Regions from separate parts of the Brumicola blandensis genome, predicted to be linked through region 4. Evidence: predicted binding sites of a transcription regulator. Region 4 holds the regulator's gene; each other region holds the start of a gene.
What was found. Region 4 encodes sigma-54, which starts transcription at its own class of promoters, with help from an activator protein. Its sites were predicted from a motif close to GTTGGCACGNNNNTNGNNT; they were not measured.
Positions count from the first base shown of each region.

Region 1: a site for sigma-54 is predicted at 4,178-4,196, ahead of flgF (flagellar basal-body rod protein FlgF). Genes of this name have one in related genera too.
Region 2: a site for sigma-54 is predicted at 2,382-2,400, ahead of flhA (flagellar biosynthesis protein FlhA). Genes of this name have one in related genera too.
Region 3: a site for sigma-54 is predicted at 2,104-2,122, ahead of nirB (nitrite reductase large subunit NirB). Genes of this name have one in related genera too.

Region 1 is NZ_JAVRIE010000003.1:251,320-257,143, reverse strand. Features, by position in the region: gene flgJ (flagellar assembly peptidoglycan hydrolase FlgJ) at 1-720, opposite strand, end outside; gene RM544_RS09585 (flagellar basal body P-ring protein FlgI) at 720-1,835, opposite strand; gene flgH (flagellar basal body L-ring protein FlgH) at 1,842-2,549, opposite strand; gene flgG (flagellar basal-body rod protein FlgG) at 2,560-3,348, opposite strand; gene flgF (flagellar basal-body rod protein FlgF) at 3,387-4,130, opposite strand; gene flgE (flagellar hook protein FlgE) at 4,704-5,824, opposite strand, start outside.
Region 2 is NZ_JAVRIE010000003.1:323,196-329,019, reverse strand. Features, by position in the region: gene flhF (flagellar biosynthesis GTPase FlhF) at 1-209, opposite strand, end outside; gene flhA (flagellar biosynthesis protein FlhA) at 242-2,341, opposite strand; gene RM544_RS09880 (ligand-binding sensor domain-containing protein) at 2,450-5,413, opposite strand; gene flhB (flagellar biosynthesis protein FlhB) at 5,613-5,824, opposite strand, start outside.
Region 3 is NZ_JAVRIE010000002.1:241,396-247,219, reverse strand. Features, by position in the region: gene nirB (nitrite reductase large subunit NirB) at 1-1,898, opposite strand, end outside; gene nagA (N-acetylglucosamine-6-phosphate deacetylase) at 2,265-3,413, opposite strand; gene feoB (ferrous iron transporter B) at 3,594-5,411, opposite strand; gene RM544_RS06330 (FeoA family protein) at 5,413-5,643, opposite strand.
Region 4 is NZ_JAVRIE010000007.1:238,618-244,441, forward strand. Features, by position in the region: gene kdsC (3-deoxy-manno-octulosonate-8-phosphatase KdsC) at 1-540, shown strand, start outside; gene lptC (LPS export ABC transporter periplasmic protein LptC) at 537-1,100, shown strand; gene lptA (lipopolysaccharide transport periplasmic protein LptA) at 1,069-1,647, shown strand; gene lptB (LPS export ABC transporter ATP-binding protein) at 1,647-2,372, shown strand; gene RM544_RS16290 (RNA polymerase factor sigma-54) at 2,435-3,922, shown strand; gene hpf (ribosome hibernation promoting factor) at 3,947-4,234, shown strand; gene ptsN (PTS IIA-like nitrogen regulatory protein PtsN) at 4,251-4,694, shown strand; gene rapZ (RNase adapter RapZ) at 4,722-5,618, shown strand; gene RM544_RS16310 (HPr family phosphocarrier protein) at 5,615-5,824, shown strand, end outside.

The DNA of each region.
Region 1 (5,824 bases), on a different contig from region 4:
CATGTTGTTAACAAACTCTAAGGTGTCTACATTTGCTTTTTCACCTTCCCAACGACGGTCAGCTTTAATACCAAACAAGTTGTGGCTACTCTCACCCCCCATTTTGTGAATGAGACTCTTACCCCAACCTGTTTCTAAGGCAGCTTGCGCGATCATTGCTTTAGGATCTAAGTTCAACTCTTTTGCGGCTTCAACCGCATGAGGGTAAAGCGCTTTAACGAACTCTTCAGGGGACGCAAAGGCTGATTGTTTGAATGCAGCAGGTGATACGTTTTCATTGTTTACGCCAAGCACTCTGTCTTGCGCATTTTGTACTGCGGCAACATTGTGCTTATTCAGTATTGATAGATCGCCATCGGACCGCACGGCACCTGCGGGCATCACGCCCTCACCGGGGCTCATTTGTTGAATAATGATATCGGCCAGACCGATACTCCCGTTTGCAGACAGATCGGTTGCCAATTGCTTGTCATGCATTTCACGATAAAACTTTACTTGTTCGGAACTAAATGGGCTGTCTTTATCTGCTAGCGCATCTTGTGCCTTTCGCATTGACTTCAACATCATTTGAACAAATATCGCTTCAAACTGTTTTGCCGCCTCCTCAAGCGCACCGGAGTCGCCCGATTGAGCAGCTTCACGCAACTTATTCACACTACCCATATCGTGGTAGTTTCGTGACATTTCCAGTTGTGATTTAGTGCCAGCGCTTAAGTCCATTAGATAATTACCAATTCACCTTGGAGCGCGCCCGCTTGACGCAGGGCTTCAAGGATTGCCATCAGATCGCCAGGTGCAGCACCGATTTCATTCACGGCACGAACCAATTCATCAAGGCTCACACCAGGGTCAAACAAGAACATACGACTGTCATCCAATTGCACATCAACAATGGATTGCGGCGTAATGACGGTATTACCATTCGCTAGCGCGTTTGGTTGATCAACTTGGGCATTTTCTGAAATCGTGACCGTTAAGCCACCATGCGTGATGGCTGCAGGCAATAGTTTTACATCTTCACCTATGACAATAGTGCCGGTACGACTGTTAATTACCACCCTCGCAGGTGCCGCTGCTGGCTGGAATTCAAAATTTTCAATGGTAGCCAAAAAGCTGACTCGTTGAGCTTGATCACGCGGCGCTGACACCCTCACAGAAGCAGCATCCATTGGCATTGCAATGGCAGTACCTTTGCTCGGATCGCCACCTAAACGCATGTTAATCACATCAGCAAGGGCTTGTGCCGTGCTGAAATCGGGCGTATTCAAGTTCAAAGTAAGATAATCATTCTGCATCAAACCAGAAGGAACCGCTCTTTCCACCACAGCTCCGTTGGCGATACGTCCTACGGTTGGCGTATTCGATACAATCCGAGAACCATCGTTGCCCTCTGCGCCAAAACCACTGACAACTAAGCTACCTTGTGCAACCGCATAAATTTCACCATCCAAACCACGTAGAAAGGTTTGCAACAAAGTTCCGCCATTCAGGCTAGATGCCTCGCCGACCGAAGATACCGTAACATCAATATTTTGACCCGGTTTAGAAAACGCAGGAAGCGTTGCATGGACTGCTACCGCAGCCACATTTTTGATTTTTGGTTTTACGCTACTATCCAATGAAATACCAAAATTGGATAGCATGGTGCGAAAACTCTGTTCGGTAAATGGACTGGTTTCGCCAGTACCCGGCAAACCGACAACTAAGCCATAACCCACTAATTGGTTGGATCGCACGCCCTGCACGCTGGCGAGATCTTTAATTCGTTGTGCTTGCGCTTGAAACGGCGAAAGCAAGAGACTTAGCATGAGTGCTACAGTGATAAACTTCATCATAATTTCCTAAAGTGGCCACCAAGTTGAAGAGAAAAATTTCGTCAACCAACCTTTTTCCTGCGCTTGGGCAAAGGATCCTTTGCCGCTGTACTGAATGCGAGCATTGGCTATTTTGGTTGATTCGATTTCATTGGTAGGCGAAATATCGGCGGCGCGAATAACCCCGGTAAGACGAATATATTCGTCCCCGTTATTAAGGGTTAGCCACTTCTCACCACGAATAATCAGGTTTTGATTTGGGAGCACTTCCACAACAGTGACGGAGATATTGCCAGACAAGCTATTGCTCTGATTCGCTTGTGCGTCACCAGTAAATTCATTCGAGGAGTCTAATCCCAGCTGCAAGGATTCTTTACCTATATTGATGGCATTCCCACCAAGACCAATAATAGGTTGCACATCGACTGTTGACTCTTTGCTTGAGGTTGTCCCTGCGGATTTAGTGGCATTTGTGTTTTCACTCAATTGAACAGTGATAATGTCACCCACGCGACGAGCTTTAACATCAGAGTACAAGCTGTTTGCCATTCCCTTCATGAACAAGCTACCATCTTCAACAATTTCGTCGCGTGTCAAACTCGGCACGGCTGGCGCGTAATAAGGATCATTCGCGGTAACCGGTTGTACTTCGGTAGACTGACAAGCGCTCAGAGCAATCACAACTGTGGTAAGCACTGCGATGAGTTTGAACGAACGTAAAGATAATAGAGTCATGAATTTATTCCTAAAGCTGCTGAATAACTTGGCCAAGCATTTGGTCGACAGAAGAAATCACTTTAGAGTTCATCTCGTACAAACGTTGGCTTTCAATGAGATTCACTAGTTCTTCCGTCACATTCACGTTTGATGTTTCCAAGGTTCCTTGGGCTAATGTTCCCAGCCCTTCAAGACCTGGAACACCTTGAATTGGCGCCCCTGAAACAGCAGTTTCAACGTAAAGGTTTTGACCAATTGGTTGTAAACCAACAGGGTTGATGAAATCGGCTAGGTTCAGCTGACCTAAGACTTGAGGCTCAGCCTGACCACGCAATTGCGCAGACACTTCACCGTCTTGCGAAATTGTCACTTGCTGCGCATCTGGCGGCAAAGTCACGACAGGCTGCAGCACGAAACCCGCACCAGGTGTCACGATATTACCTTGGTCATTCAGCGTGAACTGACCATTTCGGGTATACGCTAAGGTGCCATCAGGTTGCTGAATCTCGAAGAAACCACGACCTTGTATAGAGATATCTAAAGCATTGTCAGTGGTTAATAGATTGCCTTGAGTATGCGATTTTTGGGTCGCAACGACCTTAGAACCTGCGCCAAGCATCAAGCCTGAGGGAAGTTCGGTATCCGCCGACGAACGACCACCCGGTTGATTAATGTTCTGATAGAGCAAGTCTTCGAATACCGCACGGTCCTTCTTGAAACCTACGGTGCTGGCATTTGCCAAGTTATTCGATACAACTGATACATCAGTTTGTGCTGCATCTAGTCCTGTTTTACTTATCCATAATGCTGGGTGCATAACAACCTCCGCGAAAAAACAATTCGCTTTTTAAAAAATTAAATAATTCTGAGTAAGGTATTCGAGCTAGTAACCATTTGGTCAGCTTTCTTCATTAGCTTTACTTGCATCTCATAGTGACGCTGTAAGCTAATCATGCTGACCATCTCTTCAACCGCATTGACATTTGAACCTTCGAGCATGCCCGAACCAACACCAACGTTTATATCCTGAGGGGCAATACCACCTTCTTTCAAATCAAATAAACCATCGTTTCGGCGCTTCATGGTATCCAATGCAGGGTTAACCATTTTTAAGCGGCCTATTTCGTCAATTTGATCCGGTGGTGCTCCTTGCAAACGGCCAGAAATGCGGCCATCGCCTGAAATAGTGAGATTAGTTATGGGTACAGGTAAAAATAGCGGACCATTTTCGCCCAATACCAAATTACCTTTTGAGTCTTGTAAAGCACCATCCACCGTCATCGTTAATGAGCCACTACGAGTATAGGCCTCTTCGCCCTGTGGTGTTTGCACGCTCAGCCAGCCTGAGCCTTGAACTGCCACATCAAGTGGACGCCCAGTGGTAATTAAAGGGCCACTTTCGTAATCATTGCTAGGACTTTCAGTCATGCTAAATACGCGAGTAGGCAAACCTTCGCCGTAAGCAGGCATCGCTCTCGCTTGCTCTAGCTGGGCTTTAAAACCCGTGGTCTGCGCATTTGCCAAATTGTTGGCACGTACTGAAGTCGCAAGAAGGTCTTGTTTCGCGCCACTTGCAGCGATATACAGCATTTTATCCATAGCATTCGACTCTTTTTTGACGTAACTAAAATTGAATACTGAGATGTTTGCAAAGACAATGCCAAACACGCGCGCTCGCCTTCAGGCGAACGTTAACTCGTAGCTCAAGCTCGCTGATAATCCGCAGTTCAAGCACACTAACAGCCTTCAGCCTTTGCCCGAATAAAAGTCGCTGCGAGCCCATCCTTGGGACGCTTGACAATCGGCGTCCTGCCGATTGACACTTTTATTCGAGCAAAGACTTACGGCTTTTTGTTAGCGTGCTTGAGCTGCAGGTGAGCGCTTCACCTATAAAGTGCGGTACCTAAATCAACAAAAAGCGGATGAATCTTAGGGACTTGAAAGTGTCACTCGACATGGATGTCGAGTGCCAAGCGACCCATGGATGGGCTTGAAGCGTCTTTCAAGGCCCTAAGGTTTTTCCGCTGTTGGTTTAGCTACCGCACTCTTTACAAAATGTCGCACGCGGCTTTTATACGGGCAAAGGCTGAAGGCTGTTAGTGTGCTTAAGCTACGGTTTATTTGCAGGCACAAAAAAAGCGGCAATTGCCGCTTTTTTTAGTTTATTCGGTATTATCGAATATTCAGAATTGTCTGGTTCAACTGGTTGTTTACTTCAAGTGCTCTTGAGTTTGCTTGGAAGTTCCGTTGAGCAATAATCATATCGATTAGCTCAGTGGTTAAGTTCACGTTAGCTTGCTCAAGTGCTGACGAGTTAATGTCGCCATAAGTACCTGTTGTGGCTTCGCCCGCTAGTGCCTCACCAGAAAGAATACTTTCTTTCCATTGCGTACCCGATTGTTGTGTTAAACCTTGTTCGTTAGAGAAGCGCACAAGTGCAACTCTTACGATAGGTTCAGAAGTACCATTAGAGAACGTTGCTCTCACTAGACCATCTGCACCAATATCAATACCGGTTAATCGCCCTACTGGCAAACCATCTTGTTCAAGTGAGGTTACTTCAAATGCAGACGCAAACTGTGTTGGCTCATTTGGTGTCGCACTGTTTCTATCCAAGTTAAAATCGATAGTGATTTGTTGGTTTGGATCGGAACCGTTACTAAGTATCGTTGGACCTAGCGCTTCTGTTCTGAATTTAGAATCTGGCTGTGGCAGGCCGTCGGCAGATTGGATACCGATGAAATCACCGCCCTCACTAAATTGTATTTTAGCAGTCGTTACTGCATTGCCGGTATTACCACCGATTGTGTTGACCGCAGTAGCAGGATCTGAATCTGAACCATCCGAGTTTACGGCATCAATCAGCTGATCATCGACTGCTGTTGCCACATACCATTCGTTTACTACACCTGGATCATTGTCCTTAATAAAGTAATAAGTCATAACATGACTGTCACCCAATGAGTCATATACAGTAACTGAGGTTGCTGCATTATAAGTTAAGGGATCTGTTGGGTCGAAATCTGCAGCCACCTTAGCTTGGTCGCCTGCTGGCAAGTTAAAGCGAACGTCAACTTCTGTTGTTTGTTGTGGCGAACCTGACGAATCTGGAATTCTCACTGGTACCGTCGTACTCAAAGCAACTGACGCTGATGTTCCATCAGTGTTTACCGGGAAACCTAACAAGTTGTCGCCTTGTGAGTTAACGACAAAGTTATTGGAATCTAATTTAAATTGGCCAGCTCGAGTGAATGAGAAGTCACGAGAAGTAATTTCTGGCACTGTTGCGAAGA
Region 2 (5,824 bases), on a different contig from region 4:
CTGAGTGTTGGCGTTGTTTTGCCTTTTTTACCCAGACTGATTGTTGGTGCGGCTTGGCTCATTTCAGTTTCTTTATCCACTGCTGCAACTAGCTCAACGCCGCCATTAACTTTTTTATTCGACATAATAACGGCGTCACCACCTAACTCATCTTTCACTTGCTTAAGTGCTTCGCGCATGTCTTTGCCAAAAAAGCGTCTAATTTTCATGATGTCCTCTTTAGTGTTTGCATTGCGTCAGTTTATTGACCGACTGATGACACTATTTTAATTTGTTTGTCGTCTGGAATTTCTTGATAAGACAACACATGTAATCCCACTACCGAGTGTTTTAAGAATCTTGATAACACAGGGCGTAACATGCCAGATGTGAGTAAAACTGCTGGCTCGCCAGCTAACTCTTGCTGTTGACTCGCTTCAGTCAGCGACTGCTGAATCTTTTCAGCTAAGCCAGGTTCGATGCCCGAACCGTCTTCACCACCTGCTTGAAGTGACTGATGCAACATCTGTTCCAAGTCTGGCGCTAAAGTAATAACAGGTATTTCATCCCCGCCATCCGTGATGTCCTGAACAATGAGTCGTTTCAAAGCAATACGTAAGGCAGACACTAAAACATCCGGATCTTGACTCTTCGGCCCATACTCGCAGAGAGTTTGACAGATGGTGCGCATATCACGAATAGGCACACCTTCGTATAACAGGGTTTGCAAAACTTTGACAACAGTACTTAACGACAGGATATCTGGGACTAGACCTTCCACTAATTTCGGGTTTGATTTCTCAAGCATATCAAGTAATTGCTGCACTTCTTCGTGGCCCAATAACTGATATGCATTTGTTGTTAACAGTTGACTTAGATGAGTGGCGACAACCGTGGCTGAATCCACAACGGTATATCCCAACGTTTGCGCATGTTCGCGTTGATTCGCCTTAATCCAAACGGCTTCCAAGCCAAATGCAGGATCCGTGGTTTTGGTGCCACTTAATTCTCCAAATACTTGCCCAGGATTGATTGCCAATTCATTGTCATGGCTAATTTCGGCGTCACCGATGGACACCCCCATCATCGATATCGAGTATGCGTTCGGGGAGAAATCGAGGTTATCCCTGATATGAACAGGTGGGATAAGAAAGCCCAACTCTTGAGACAGTTTTTTCCGAACGCCCTTAATTCGAGTTAATAACTCCCCACCTTGTGCTTTATCAACCAACGGAATTAATCGATAACCCACTTCCAAGCCGATAGTATCCACCTGCTGAACATCGTCCCAATCCAGTTCTTTGATTTCAGCCGGACCGTTATTACTTTCAGGCATCGTTTCAACCAAGGCTTTTTCAGCGGCTTGTTTTGCGGCCATCTTGTCTCTGAAGAAAGCGTAGCCACCCACTAAGAATGAGAAACTTAAAAAGGCAACATGTGGCATGCCTGGCACAATGCCCATAATGAATAAAATAGCGGAGGTGATGTATAGGGCTTTACGATTAGCAAGCTGCTCACGAATTTCGTGCCCCATTTCTTGCGAATCATTTTCTCTTGTAACAATAATCGCCGTGGCAACCGATAATAAAAGTGAAGGTATTTGAGCCACCAAACCGTCACCAATGGTGAGAATAGTGTAGACTTCCATGGCATTACTGAAGGGTAAATCATGCTGGAACATGCCAATAAACAAGCCACCAACAATGTTGATTAACATAATAAATAAGCCAGCAATTGCATCGCCTTTTACAAATTTTGACGCACCGTCCATCGAACCATAAAAATCGGCTTCTGTTGTAATCTCTTCACGACGCTTGCGAGCTTGGTCTTGATCGATATAGCCTGCGTTCAAGTCGGCATCGATCGCCATTTGCTTACCTGGCATTGCATCCAAGGTAAATCGTGCACTCACTTCTGAAATCCGGCCTGCACCAGCGGTTACTACTTTAAAGTTGATAATCAAAAGTATCGCGAAAACAACGACACCGACCACATAGTTACCACCAATAACCACTTCACCAAAAGCTTGAATCACTTTACCAGCAGCGTCTCCACCTTCGTGACCTTGTATTAAAACAATACGAGTAGAGGCAACGTTCAGCGCTAAACGCAATACTGTAGCGACTAATAGAACAAGCGGAAAGATGCCAAAATCAATTGGACGTTTAGTAAAAACAGACACCAAAATAATGACGAGTGACAGTGCGATATTAAAACTAAATAACACATCCAGAAGAATGGCTGGCATCGGTAAAATGACCATACCCATAATCGCGAGAACGACCACTGGTGCGCCCATGCCGGCAGCTATGTTCTTTATTTGTGTTTTATCAACACGTTGAAAAGCGGTGGTTAATTGCATACAACAGAATTTTGACAGCTAAGGAATAATACCTTGGTTATATCAACTACCGTGCCAAGCTGTCTAAGAACTTGAAATAGGTAAAATATTCGGGCTTTTGCCTTGTATTTAGAGCATAGGTAAAACCTGATTTCGGCCCATATTTTTACCTTCATACAGTAGTTTATCAGCTTGGCTAATGCAATCATCAGCGCTCTTATGTTCTTCTATACACGCTACACCAGCAGTCAGCGTGATGCTGGTTTCGCCTTGCTTCACAGCGAATACATGCTCAGCAATCGTCTCACGATACTTATTGGCTAATAAAATAGCCTCTGGTAATTTGGTATTCGGTAACAAGGCAATAAACTCTTCTCCCCCCCATCGCGCTAACATGTCATAACTGCGCGTAGATTGACGCAAAACATCGGCAATTTCCTTTAACACGATATCACCAGACTCATGCCCATAGTTGTCGTTAACTTTCTTAAAGAAATCAATGTCGATAAGAATAATGGAAAAAGGAACTTGCTCTCGTTGATACCGTGAAAACTCTCTGGATAGGTTCTCAGTGAAGCCACGGCGGTTATATACCTCGGTTAAGGGATCGAGTGTGGTTAATACCTTGAGTCTCTCGTTCGCAAGCTGCAATGCTTGTGTTTTGCTTTTGACTGATAGCAACAACTCTTCGGAGCGCTTGTGTAATGCGTATGTTCGCCATCTAAAGATGCCAAATAGAAGCAGAAATACAAGAATACCGATAAGTAACACCGCGATCGGCGTTTGCCACCAAGGGGGGAGTACTTGAATATCTACAAACCGAGGTGTATCACTCCACAGCCCATAGCGGTTGGTAGATTTAATCTCCAATTGGTAGTTACCAGGATCTAAATTGGTATAGGTGATTGTGCGATTTCTGCTATCGAGATATTGCCAGCGACTATCAAAACCAAGTAAACGATACGCATATTCGATACTTTCCGGACTACCATACTCCAAGGCAGCGAAATCAATTGTTAATAACAGGTCTTCTGGACGCAAAGTCACCCTCGTGAAGTTATTATTCTCGTCTACGTAAGTGCTGGCACCGTAATTATCTTCGCTGCTTAGCTTGCCTATTTTAGTAATATGTAGTGAAGGCATTTCTTCATTTTTTGAAATACTCTCGGGGTAGAAGTAAGTCAGGCCTTGATCACCTGCAAACAGAATCTTGTCATCAGAGTTCTTGGCTCCCGCGCCAATATAGTAACCACTCTCGTTTGTGCCATCATTTTGACCAAAATAATCAAGTTTCTGCGTTTTTAAATCACCTCTGGCGATGCCCCGTTCTGTAGATATCCACAATAATCCCTGCTCATCCTCTACCACCGCGCCAATCGAAGAGGCACTGAGTTCTGAGTCTTTAAACAATTGTGTAAATACGGGGGCGGTTTGAAAATCATCAAGTTCCATGAGCATCAAGCCATGGGCGTGCAAGCCAACGTAGTATCGAGATGCCGATACTTTAGAAACCCATGTGATGACATTGTGTGCTATTCCGTTTGGATTGTTTTTATCTTCGGTAATGACTCGCACTTGGCGACTTTGCGGATTGATTAAAAATAAACCGTTGGTGGTTCCAACAATCAGTTCTTCTTCGTTGGAGTAAACGATGTCAATCACCATGGGAGTATTAAAGTGCATGGTAGTACTTTGGGTTTCAAAGTCATAAAAATACAATCCATGCTTTGTGGTCCCTACCCAAACCCCGGTAGGCGCTAATTCTAGTGTGTACAGTTCTTTATTTTTTAAATCGACTGACTCTATAAATTCGTCGCCATCCTGATAACGCGCAAGGCCAAGGCGAGTGGCAATCCAAAGTGTTCGAGTTGATTTGTCATAGGCAACCGACATGACTTTATTTGTCTTTTGGCTTCTTGCTTCATCAATCAACGGGCCTGATACACTATTGTCTGGGTTTAATATCCAAATGCCCGTTTCAGCAACCAACCAATTTACATCGTTCTCTTTCGGAGCAATACTGAAATGATGTTGGGTATTGTCCAATACAAATCGCTTAAACATGTTTTTATTTTGATCTATAACGCCAACACCATTGCCGTTTGTGCCTAAGAAAACCAAGCCATTGTCAGTAGAGAAAAGAGTGTGAATATGACTTTGAAGCGTATCTTTGGAATTAGAGCTACTTTCGAAAAAAGTCACAAAGTCAAGTTTGTTCGGATCTGGAAAAATTGACAAACCATTGGTCGTTGCAACCCAAATACTGTTGTCACGAACCTGGTAAATATCGTTAATCAAGTTATTCGTAAAACCTTCCTCAACGGAAAGCTTAACTAAATTAGAAAAGCCATCATTTGTCAGTTTTGCCCGATATAGTCCATCGCCAATGGTACCAATCCAAAGATGAGATTGGTTATCTACAAACACAGACTCTACATTTTGTTCTTCCAATAGAGCGAGAGAAAAACGCCGACTCATTTTATCCAATGAATACAAACCAGCGGACGTCGCGATGAAAAGTTGTTCATCATGTTCAGCGATATCTTCTACCGTAATAATTTCAGCTTGCGGTGATAAACGAAGGAATTCGTTCTCACCGGCATACTTTGCGTACAGGCCTTTTTGTGTGCCGACAAAAATACTGCCACCTTCGTCAATATGAATACTGTGTATCGTTTTATCGTTATCATCGAAATCATTGGGTAATTCAAGCTGTTCAAAGCGCCGTGTTTTTGCTCGCATTACATTCAAGCCATTGAGTGTACCAATCCATAAATCGCCAGAAGAAGGATCAATTTCAATAGCATAAACAAACGCGGAACTCAGGCCCTTACTTGGGTCATCACTTTGCCCATAATGGATAAAATCATAACCATCAAAGCGATCAATTCCGGATTGCGTTGCTAACCAAATGTACCCATCCTTGTCTTGTGCAATATCACTCACTGTCACCTGAGATAAGCCGTTTTCGACACTATAGCTTTTTGCTAAGGGCAACTGATAATCCAGCGGCAAATTCTGCGCCACAGCTTGGCGACTGGACACGACAGCAGAAAATAAAAACAACACTACATAGAAAGATGGTTTTAACATTAGGTAATTCAATAATGGCGTTAGTAAAAATAGGCAATACAGTCAAATTTCGACAAAAATTTATGCAGAAACCGTATGCAAAACAAACAAGCACAACCAGTATATGGTGTTTCTTGGAATAAGCAAAGCACTCGATGAATCAATGCTTTACGCACTAAAACACCGACTTTAACACTCGTACTTTAAGTACTTTTAATAACTACCGTCTGAGCTCAGGTGGTATTGGCAAGTTTTTCTTCAGCGGTTTTGGTCTGCTTGCTTTTCCGTTTTTGTATGCTTTTAATTGATACACATAAGCCAATACTTGAGCAACCGCCATAAACAATTTAGACGGTATTTCTTCATTGGGTTCAGTACTGTAGAAAATAGCCCTCGCCAACATTGGCGATTCGATAATAGGAACTTCATGTG
Region 3 (5,824 bases), on a different contig from region 4:
TCGACCAAGCGCTGCCAAATATCGGGAAGGTCTTCGACGCGAGCACCGAAGAGATCAACTCGCTGACCACCGGTAATTTTGGTATACAGCGCATAGTCTCTGGCAACTTCGCCTAGCAATATCAGTTTTTCTGGCGTTATTTCGCCACCAGGAACACGTGGAACAACAGAATAAGTGCCGTCTTTTTGCATGTTCCCCAAATAGGTATCGTTGGTGTCCTGTAATCCGATATGTGACTTATCGAGAACAAATTCGTTGTAAACCGAAGCAAAAATTGATGCAGCGGCTGGTTTACACACTTCACATCCCAAACCATTGCCATGTTTTTCAATCAGTTGCTCAAAGGTACGAATACCTTCTACTTTCACAATATGGAAGAGCTCTTGACGAGAATGGGCAAAATGCTCACAAATATCTTTCTTCACTTCTACGCCGCGCTTTTCCAACTCGCTATCTACCACGTTTTTAAGCAATGCTGCACAACCACCACATCCAGAACTGGCTTTCGTACAGCTTTTGACACTATCTAAGTCACAGTTTCCTTCGTCAATAGCAGCAATGACATCACCTTTAGAGACATTGTGGCAAGAACACACAGTGGCTGTCATTGGCAAAGCGTCCGCCCCTAAGCCCGGCGCACTGTCACCCGTTGAAGGAAGAATTAAGGACTCGGGAAACTCTGGTAAGCTAATCCCATTCAAGGCATATTGTAATAAAGTATCGTAATCTGAAGTGTCACCCACTAGCACAGCGCCAAGTAAGGTAGTTTGTTCGGCATCCACAACAATCTTCTTGTAAACACCTAAAGCCTGATTTTCATAAGTATAAGAGAGAGCGCCTTCGGTATTTGAATGAGCATCGCCAATGGAACCCACTTCAACGCCCATTAGTTTTAGTTTCGTGCTCATGTCGGCCCCCTCAAAGGTGAGCGTGTCTGGGGAGTCGCCATTTAAAATATGAGATACCGCTGCGCGAGCCATGGTATAGCCAGGCGCAACCAAGCCGAAAATACGTTGCTGCCAAAGCGCACATTCACCCACTGCGTAGATACTTGGATCGGAGGTTAAGCAGAAGTTGTTTATTTCGATGCCGCCTCTTTCTCCCACAGACAAATCGAACTCTCTGGCGAGGGCGTCACTAGGACGAATACCCGCAGAAAATAAAATCATGTCTGTTTCTAAATGCGAGCCATCTGCGAAGTTCATGCGATATCGGCAATCTTCCCCGGGCACTATTTCTGTGGTGGCTTTTTGTGTGTGAACTTTCACGCCCAATTCATTGATTTTGTCGCGAAGCACGCGACCACCCGGCGCATCTAATTGCACAGCCATCAGTTGTGGGGCAAATTCCACAACGTGGGTTTCTAATCCAGTTTCCTTAATGGCATTAGCAGCCTCTAAGCCAAGCAAACCACCACCAACAACGACACCTACCTTGCTGACATTCGCTGAAGCTTGAATGGCTTCTAAGTCTTCAATAGTACGATACACCAAGCAATGCTCTTGTTGATTTCCCGGTATCGGTGGGACAAAAGGATAAGACCCTGTTGCTAGCACCAGTTTTTGGTAAGCGTATTTTTGTCCATCCCGGGTAGTCACTACTTTTGCTTCTTTGTTAATTTCTTGAACCCAAGCATCGGTATGGAATGAAATTTTTAGGTCCTGATAATATTCAGCACTTGTCATGGCCAGCTCATCTGCTGTCTTACCACTAAAAAACTCAGACAAGTGCACTCTGTCGTAAGCTAATCTGGGTTCACCTGACAACACTCGAATGCTACATGCAGGGTGTTGTGCGCGAAGTTGATCGACAAAATGGTGTCCAACCATACCATTACCGATAACGAGTACATCATCTTTGGGGATTGTCTGAATACTAGTGTCGTTTAGCTCTGCCATTTTCTGTTTCCTCTAGAACGAAAAAACCCACAGAGATTAACAGTCTACTGTGGGCTTCGTTGCCAATGCGACTCACCTGCATTGGTGGGTCATAAATTGTATGTTTCTTTTTTTACAGCGCTCAGTACTTACGCTAAAAGCAAGTACTCACGCTAAAAGATGCTTAGGCGCATGGTTTTCTTGCGCTCACTACTTACAGAAAGCTATACAAAAGCAGTGCCAACAAATATTTACCAAGCTTTACAGATAGTTAGCTAAATAGATAATCACAAGCAATGAAAAAACGCACCATCACGGAACAAAAGTGCATCAAAAGTAAGCGTGCCTGACGATAGTCATCATTGAGTCGTATTTTAGAATGCTTTATTAAGCTTGTAATTCACCAGCCACTTGCTCGCCTTCAATCCAACTTGCAACACAAGACAAGTTATTATCGAGCAAAACGAAATCTGCGTTTTTGCCCACTGCAATTTCGCCTCTGTCATCAAAGCCAAGAAAGCGCGCTGGTGTATGACTGGCCATATTTAAAATTGATGGTAAGTCCTGACTAACGTGTGCAAACATATTGCGTACTGCGGAGGCCATATCCAAGCATGAGCCAGCAATGCTGCCGTCTTCCAACGTCAGTTTGTCACCATGACGAGTGATTGTAGAATCGAGCCACGGTAAGATATCTATGTCAGAGCCAACTTGCGCCATAGCATCAGTGACTAACATTAAACGCTCAGCACCGATGGTATGCAGTGCCAGTTTGCAATTGTAGGGGTGGACGTGGTGCATATCGACAATCAAACCAGACACCACTCGCTCATCCAGCAGTGCAGCTGCAATTAAGCCAGGCTCTCTTGCTGTTAAACCAGACATCGCATTATAAAGGTGGGTAAAGCCTGTCGCACCTGCTTCAATAGCCGAAATAGCTTGTTCAAGACTTGCCGCAGAATGCCCGAGTGACACAATCACACCTTCGGATACTAGCTCTCTAATTTGGTCACAGGTGACATTCTCTGCAGCCACGGTCAAGATAACTTTCCCTATATCTTTGCGGGTGACTATCGTCATTTCGGTATCTGATAAGGGGCGTACTTGTTGACCTGAATGGATGCCTCGCTTTGCGACACTCAGATGAGGCCCTTCAAAATGAATCCCAGCAATCCCTTTGATACCCTGCCGAATTGCTTGCGCTATAGAATCTGCTGCTTGCTGCATAGTCTGGGTGCTATCGGTGATCAAGGTTGGTAGCATGCTTGTTGTACCAAACTGAGAATGCCCGTTCATCATGGTTTCGAGCGCCTGCACACTTTGCTCATGATTAAACAATACGCCGCCGCCACCGTTTACTTGAGTGTCAATGAACCCTGGACTCACCAGCCCAGCAAGTTCAATATCATATGCGTTGCTATCTGGCGGCGCATTTAAGTGCTTTATCGCTGAAATGACACCATCGTCAACGGACAGAAGCATATGCGTTTGCAACTTCCCGTCGTACAACAATTTATGTGCATAATAACTGATCATATTATTCCTACTGCCCCTTTAAGATAATAGCCATACTCAGTTCCATTGGCGATCACGACATCGTTGAGCCCAGCTTACGAGTAAAATGAACAAAAAATACCTGCAATAAAATAAATAAGTTTGATTCGCGTCATTCCGTTAACGTAGCTGTGTATTCGAATACTGGACGATCTTTGAACACTATGCAATCAATGTATAAACAGTCCAAGATACCGCATAGGCAAGCAGACCATAAGCAACAAACACACCCCAAGCATAACGGTTTTTGCCCGTTTCGGCTTTGAGCGTCGCGACCGTTGCGACGCATTGCAGAGCAATCACATAAAATGCCATTAGTGCGATCCCTGAGGCAAGGGTAAGACCATCAGCTTGCAAGTTTGCCGCTAAGCCAGCTATGTTTTCATCCGCATTTTCAATGCTGAACATCGTTCCAAGTACACCTACGAACACCTCTCTAGCCAAAAAAGAGACCAAAATCGCTACCGCATAGCGCCAATCAATACCAAGAGGCTCGAAGATAGGCTCAACAAATTGACCGATTGTCGCTAGGTAGGAGTTTTGTAAATCGCCATTATTTGGAAAGTAACCGAGAACCCAAATCACCAGAGAGACAACAAAAATAATTGGCGCAGCACGTTTGATGAACTGTACACCACTGTTCAGCACCCTATAAAACAGAGGCTGCCAGTGCGGCAAACGGTAGGAAGGCAATTCTAGAATAAATGGCATATCGGTGTGTTGCTCAGACGTCGCAGTCATTTTATTTAAGACAGCGCTAACAACGAGCGCTGTCAAAATACCGAAAAAGTACAACACGAAAAACATTGCACCCTGCAAGTTAACCCAACCACCTAAATATTGAACATCCGGCACAAGAACCGCAATCAATAGTGCATAGACGGGTAATCGTGCTGAACATGACATTAGTGGTACGGTCATCATTGTTACAAAACGTTTGCGTGGAGATTCAATGGTTCGAGCAGCCAAAATAGCAGGAATAGCGCACGCATGCCCTGATAAATAGGGAATAAAGCTGCGGCCTGATAAGCCAAACAAACTCAAGGGCTTGTGGCATATCAAGGCTGCTCGAGCTAAATACCCACTATCTTCCAACAAACCAATTATCAGCGTGAGTACCATAATTTGTGGCACAAATACTAAAAATGCACCTAAGCCACCGAAAATGGCATCGACGACAAAATCATTGGCGACCCCCTCTCCGATAAAGCGAGTAAATAATCCTGCAAGCGCGCCGATTCCGGCCTCGGTTGCATCCATCAGAGGCGCGGCCCAGGTGAAAATACTCTGGAACAAAAAGAACATGATGACTAGAAAGGTGATTCCGCCAAAAACAGAGTTAAGCAACAAGCTGTCAATCTTGTTTTGTCTTTTTAAAACAATATCACTTTGTATCGCAAACTCTGACGCTAAGGTTTTACTGGCTTGCATCGCATTCAGCTGCTTGATTTCAGTCTCTTTCACCAAATAGTCTTGCGGTGTTGATGCAATTTTTGTTAGACCATGTTGTAACTCAGAAATACCTATCAGCGTTCTAGCTGAAATCGCAAACACTGGACTGCCAAGCTTCTCACTGAGCTTTTCTGTATCGATGAAGTGGTTAAAGCGTATGAGTTCGTCAATCATATTCAATGTGAAAACGACTGCTTTGTTATTCGCCTTGGCAATTGCCTGTACCTGCAAGGCAAACACCAAGGAGCGCTCCATACGCGTAGCATCAAGGTTACACAAAATCACTGATGTTTCTGGCGCTGCCATTGCTAACTGGAGTTGATCAATGGCAATAGATTCGTCTTTTGATAAAGACTTTAAAGAGTATGTCCCAGGGAAATCAACCACCTCAAAGTCGTCGAAGCGACCTGTTTTAAGCTCAACAGTCACACCTGGAAAATTAGCTACTTTTTGCTTGAGGCCTGTGAGTTGATTGAAAAGTAGACTTTTGCCGGAATTCGGTTTGCCGACGAGAATGATTTTTTGCATCTTATAACGCGCTTACTTGCACATGACTTGCAATACTTTGCTCCAATGAGTAAACACAATCGCCTAATTGTACGACCGTAGGCCCGTTAAATGCTGTACGCTTGATACACGTCACAAGCTCGCCTTCGGCAAAGCCCATTTCGTGCAATCGCATGGCAACATCTTCTTGCAAGCTTGCACTGAGCAATTTAATCGCGGCAGATTTTTTAGCGGGGATGTCCCAAACGGTCATTCAAGTCTCACTTCAGTTACTGTTTTTAAACGAACCACCCTCTAATGGGAATAGTTCTTATTTACATTTAAGTTTATAGCAAAACAAAAAAATGTCCAGACAGAAGCTTGATACAGCTCAATAAAAGTATTCAACAGTATTAATTGAAACGAAAAAAGGTAGCGAGTATGCACTCGCTACC
Region 4 (5,824 bases):
ACATTGTACGGACAGATAGACCAAAGCCTCATGAACAAATTTGCCAACATCAGGCTACTCGTATGTGACGTGGATGGTGTTTTCTCTGATGGTACGATTTTGTTGGGCAATCAAGGTGAAGAGCTAAAAGCATTTAACACCAAAGACGGATATGGCATCAAAGCACTCTCTAAAGTGGGTGTCGATGTAGCCGTAATTACTGGGCGGCAGTCGCAAATTGTTGCGAACCGTATGCAAGCCTTGAATGTGAAACACATTATGCAGAATCGGGAAGATAAGCAAGTCGCGATTAAGGAGTTGATTCGTGATTATGGATATACGAATTCTCAAATTGCGAGTGTCGGCGATGACATGCCCGACACAGGTATGTTTTTAGAAAGTGAAATTGGCATCGCAGTTGCTGATGCCCATCCAATGGTGAAGCAAAAGGCAACTTTTTGTACCAGCTTAGACGGTGGGCGTGGTGCTGTTCGTGAAATTTGTGATTTAATATTACAAGCAAAAGGAAAGCTGGAAGAAATCCATGGGGCTAGTGTATGAATCGACTAGCGCTCAGTATCATCCTTATTTTCAGTGCCGCACTTGCGCTGTACGTACCCATTTGGATGGAAGAAGAAGAACAAGTTGAGGTGAGCGATAAAGACGCGGCACTCGTGCCTAACTATCAGGCCCTAAATTTACGCAGTAAAATATTTGATAAAGATGGTCAGCTCACTCATCAAGTCAGTGCCGCAAAAATGGAACACTATGACCTACTTGAATATGTAAACTTTGAGCAGCCTGAATACACTATCTACTTAGCCGAGACCGGCGAGAGTTGGCAACTTGTCGCAAGTGAAGGAACGTTTTATGACAACAATCGACTAGAGCTTGCCTCGGATGTTGTGATCAGTAGTCAACAAACTAACGACTACATACAAACCATTTCTACTGACTACATTTCTTTTAGTTTAGACACTCAAGAATTGTCTTCAGATCAACCAGTCGCTATATCTGGTTCGAATTTTACGATTAATAGTATTGGGTTTAGCGCAAATCTAGAAACCCAACAATACGAGTTAAAAAAACATGTTGAAACTGAATACTTACCTACTCGCTAGTTGCTTAACGCTAGGTTTAGCGTTTTCGAGCACAGCGCAGGAAATCATTCAAAAGAGTGATTTTGAGCAACCCATTAGACTTGAGTCTGAAAATACCTTTGCCGATAGTAAAGAGAAAGTGCTGTTTTACGAGGGTAACGTCAAGATTACTCAAGGTAGCTTAAAAATTAGCGCCGATAAAATGGAAGTGATAGGCACCAATGGGGCTGGGCGTGAAATTTTTATTGCCACCGGCAAACCTGCTTCTTATATCCAACAATTGGCCGACGGCAGCATGGTCGAAGCCCGTGCGAATGAAATCAAATACATTAAAGCTGACCGCACCATTTCTTTGAAAGGCAATGCACAACTTCTGCAGAATGCCTTTACGATTGAAGGTGATTCAATTATTTTTGATATGCAAAAAGAACAGGTGCTGGCCAACACAAATGAGAAAAGTAACACGCCTACCGTGACAATTTTCAGTCCAGATACGATTCAGAAAACCAAAGACACCTTGAAAAATAAAGCAGAAGACGCAGATAAGAAGCAAGAGGACGATCAATAGTGAGTAAACTCGTTGCCAATCATCTCGCCAAGTCATACAAAGCTAGGCAAGTCGTTAGAGACGTCAGTATTGAGGTATCCACAGGCCAAATCGTTGGCTTGTTAGGCCCCAATGGCGCCGGTAAAACCACTACTTTTTACATGATCGTTGGGCTCGTACCTATCGATAAAGGTGAAATTTTCATTGATCAGCTAGATTTATCAATTCAGCCCATGCATGAGAGAGCAAGACACGGTATCGGTTATTTACCGCAAGAAGCTTCGATTTTCCGGAAACTAACGGTATATGAAAATCTAATGGCTATTTTGCAAACGAGAAAAGAACTCACAAAAGACCAGCGCGAGCAACAAGCCGATGATTTAATGGATGAATTTAATGTGAATCATATTCGAAACAATCTTGGGATGAGTTTGTCAGGCGGGGAGCGGCGTAGAGTCGAGATCGCGCGAGCTTTAGCAGCAAATCCTAAATTTATTTTGCTCGATGAACCCTTCGCCGGTGTTGACCCAATTTCTGTTAATGATATAAAGAAGATAATACAACAATTAAAAGAACGTGATATTGGTGTATTAATAACTGACCACAATGTTCGAGAAACCCTCGATGTTTGTGAACAAGCGTATATAGTAAGTCATGGCGAACTAATCGCCTCAGGCAGTGCTGAGGAAGTTCTCAGTAACCAAAAAGTGCGAGATGTTTATCTCGGTGAACAATTTGTCTTATAGGTATTCCGTATCATGTTTAGAATTCGGCACGTCTCGCCGTTAACATTAGGTCAAGGGCATCAATGAAGCCTTCATTGCAGTTAAAATTCAGTCAACAACTTACGATGACGCCTCAGTTGCAGCAGGCGATCAAGCTATTACAGTTATCTACGCTAGACCTGCAACAAGAAATCCAAGAAGCGCTTGACTCAAATCCCTTATTGGAAATTGATGAAAGTGAACACAATAATGACAAGCAGTCAGAAGAGAATAGTGCAAACGATAGAGAGCAAGCTGATTCTAGCGACCTCAATTCGGCAAATTCTGACAACATCGATAGTCATGACGCCTTAGAAAACAATCAACTCACTGATGATTTACCGATCGACAGTTCATGGGAAGAATACCTCAGTTCGTCTTCTGCACCAGCAACGATGACAGGTGGCTCAAGCCCCGACGACGACTACGTCTTTCAAGGTGAGACCTCAGAAAATATCCAAGACCACTTAATCTGGCAGATGGAATTAACGCCCTTCTCTGATATTGACCGTTCTATCGCTATCGCAATTATCGACAGTATCGACGAATCAGGCTATTTAACCGTCAGTTGCGAAGACATTTTGGATAGCTTACAAAACGAAGAGATTGAGCTTGATGAAGTGGAATGTGTTTTAAAACGCATTCAAATGTTTGACCCTATTGGCTCTGGGTCCCGCTCACCTCAAGAATGCTTGCTGGTGCAACTCAATCAGTTTGCTCCCGACACACCTTGGGTCGCTGAAACTAAACATTTGCTAAGCGAACACAGTGATTTACTAAGTAGTAAAGACTACCGCACTTTAATGCGTAAAACGAAGTTGAAAGAAGACCAACTGCGTGAAGTGATGCGTCTGCTACAAACACTCAATCCCCGTCCTGGGAGTGAGATAGCAACCAAAGAGCCGGAATATGTCATTCCAGATGTCACTGTGCTCAAGAAAAACGGTCGCTGGGTTGTTGAATTAAATAATGATTCACTGCCGCCATTAGTGGTTAATCAAGAGTATGCGGCCTTAAGTAAAAGTACAAAAAATTCGAACGATTCCCAATTTATTAAGTCTCATTTACAAGAGGCGAAATGGTTTATCAAAAGTTTAGAAAGCCGCAACGAAACACTCCTAAAGGTGTCTCATTGTATTGTGCAGCAACAAATGGGCTTTTTTGAACACGGCCCAGAAATGATGAAACCGATGGTACTAAATGACGTAGCTGAAATGGTGGATATGCACGAATCGACTATATCTCGAGTTACCACACAAAAGTATATGCACACGCCACGTGGCATTTATGAGTTAAAGTACTTTTTCTCTAGCCATGTTTCTACTGAGTCTGGAGGAGAGTGTTCATCTACTGCGATAAGAGCATTAATTAAGAAGTTAGTGGCTGCAGAGTTACCTAGCAAGCCATTAAGTGATAGCAAGATTGCGCAATTGTTAGCTGATCAAGGTATTCAAGTTGCACGGCGGACAATTGCGAAATATCGAGAGTCTCTCTCGATTCCCCCGTCGAACCAAAGAAAAAGTCTTTTATAAGACGACATTAGAGGACGTAACATTATGCAAATTAATCTAACAGGTCACCACGTAGATATTACAGATTCACTCAGAGCATATGTCGATACTAAGTTTGAGAAGTTAGAACGACACTTCGACCATATCAGCAACGTACACGTGGTGTTAAACGTCGAAAAGCTGAGCCAAAAAGCAGAAGCTACTGTGCATTTAAAGGGTGACGTTGTTCACGCAAATGCCGAGCATAATGACATGTATGCAGCCATTGATGGCCTTATCGATAAACTAGACAGACAGGTTATTAAACACAAGGAAAAACTAAAGCGACACTAGTTGCTTAAGAGTTAATATGATCATATCTGATATCATTTCTTTAGACCGCACTGAATGTGCGGTCGATTGTCACAGTAAAAAAAGAATTTTCGAAGTCATCAGCGAGATTGCGGCCAGAGAAAACCCATCATTAGCACTTGGCGATATACTCGCGAGTATAGTGAGCCGAGAAAAAATGGGCAGCACAGGTATTGGAAATGGCATTGCCATTCCTCATGGCCGTATCGACGGCATAGACGATATCGTAGCTGTTGTCGTCACGAGTGAAGAACCTATCGACTTTGACGCTATAGACGACAGACCCGTTGATATTTTCTTTGCACTATTAGTACCATCAGAGCAAACAGAAGAGCATCTTCAGACACTTTCTTCTATTGCACAAAAACTCAGTGATAAAGAAATCGTGAAAACGATTAGAAAAGCCACAAGTAAAGACCAAATAATCGCAGCGCTAGCATAACCAAAACCTAGAATAAGGGGCTCATCATTGAATCTAATCATCATTAGCGGACGCTCCGGTTCAGGCAAATCAATAGCATTGCGCGCCCTAGAAGACTTGGGCTACTACTGCGTAGACAATATTCCGGTCAGCTTACTCCCCACGCTAACGCATACCTTGGCCGATGAGAATGAAAAAGTAGCCGTTAGCATCGACGTACGAAACATTCCCAAAATGGCTAACGAAGTGTCTGAAATTGTCGACTTCTTACCAGATATTTGGGAAGTGACTATTTTATATCTGGATGCAAGTGACGATGTACTTATCAAACGCTATAGTGAGACGCGCCGCTTACATCCCTTGTTCAAACTGAACAAATCATTGTCGGAATCGATTGAGGCTGAGCGTGAAATCCTCGTGCCAGTATCAGAAAAAGCAGACTTGCATATCAATACCGATAATTTATCGCTACATGAGCTCTCTGAACTCATTAGAGAGCGCGTATTAGGGAAGAAGAGCACTAACCTCGTTATCGTCTTTGAGTCCTTTGGTTTTAAATACGGTATACCAAAAGATGCTGATTATGTGTTTGATGCCCGTTTTCTGCCCAACCCGCACTGGGAACCCGATCTTAAACCTCTGACTGGCTTAGATGGCCCTGTACAAGTATTCCTTGGCGGCCAACCTCTAGTGACCAAGTTCATTTGGCAAATCCAAAATCTTATTAGTACTTGGTTACCGCATTTAGAGCGTAATAATCGAAGTTACGTGACTGTTGCGATCGGCTGTACTGGTGGCCAACATCGCTCAGTTTTTGTGGCCGAGTCATTGTGTAGCAGTTTCCGTTCTAGCCACGGTGACGTGCAAGTGAGACACCGCGAGTTGAAAATCATTAAAGCGCTTGAAAATAAGCCTGAAGATGGCGACGAGGCTACTCGGCTATGACTCTTGAAAAACAACTTACCATCGTTAACAAGCTAGGTTTACACGCCAGAGCTGCAACACAGTTAGCCAAGCTTGCCAATCAGTTTGAATCCTCTATCACCCTTCATCAAGGCGATAAAGAAGCGTTTGCCAATAGTGTTTTAGCCTTGATGATGCTTGAAAGCAGTCAAGGCAAACAGGTTCTGCTGCGTTGCGATGGTCCAGAC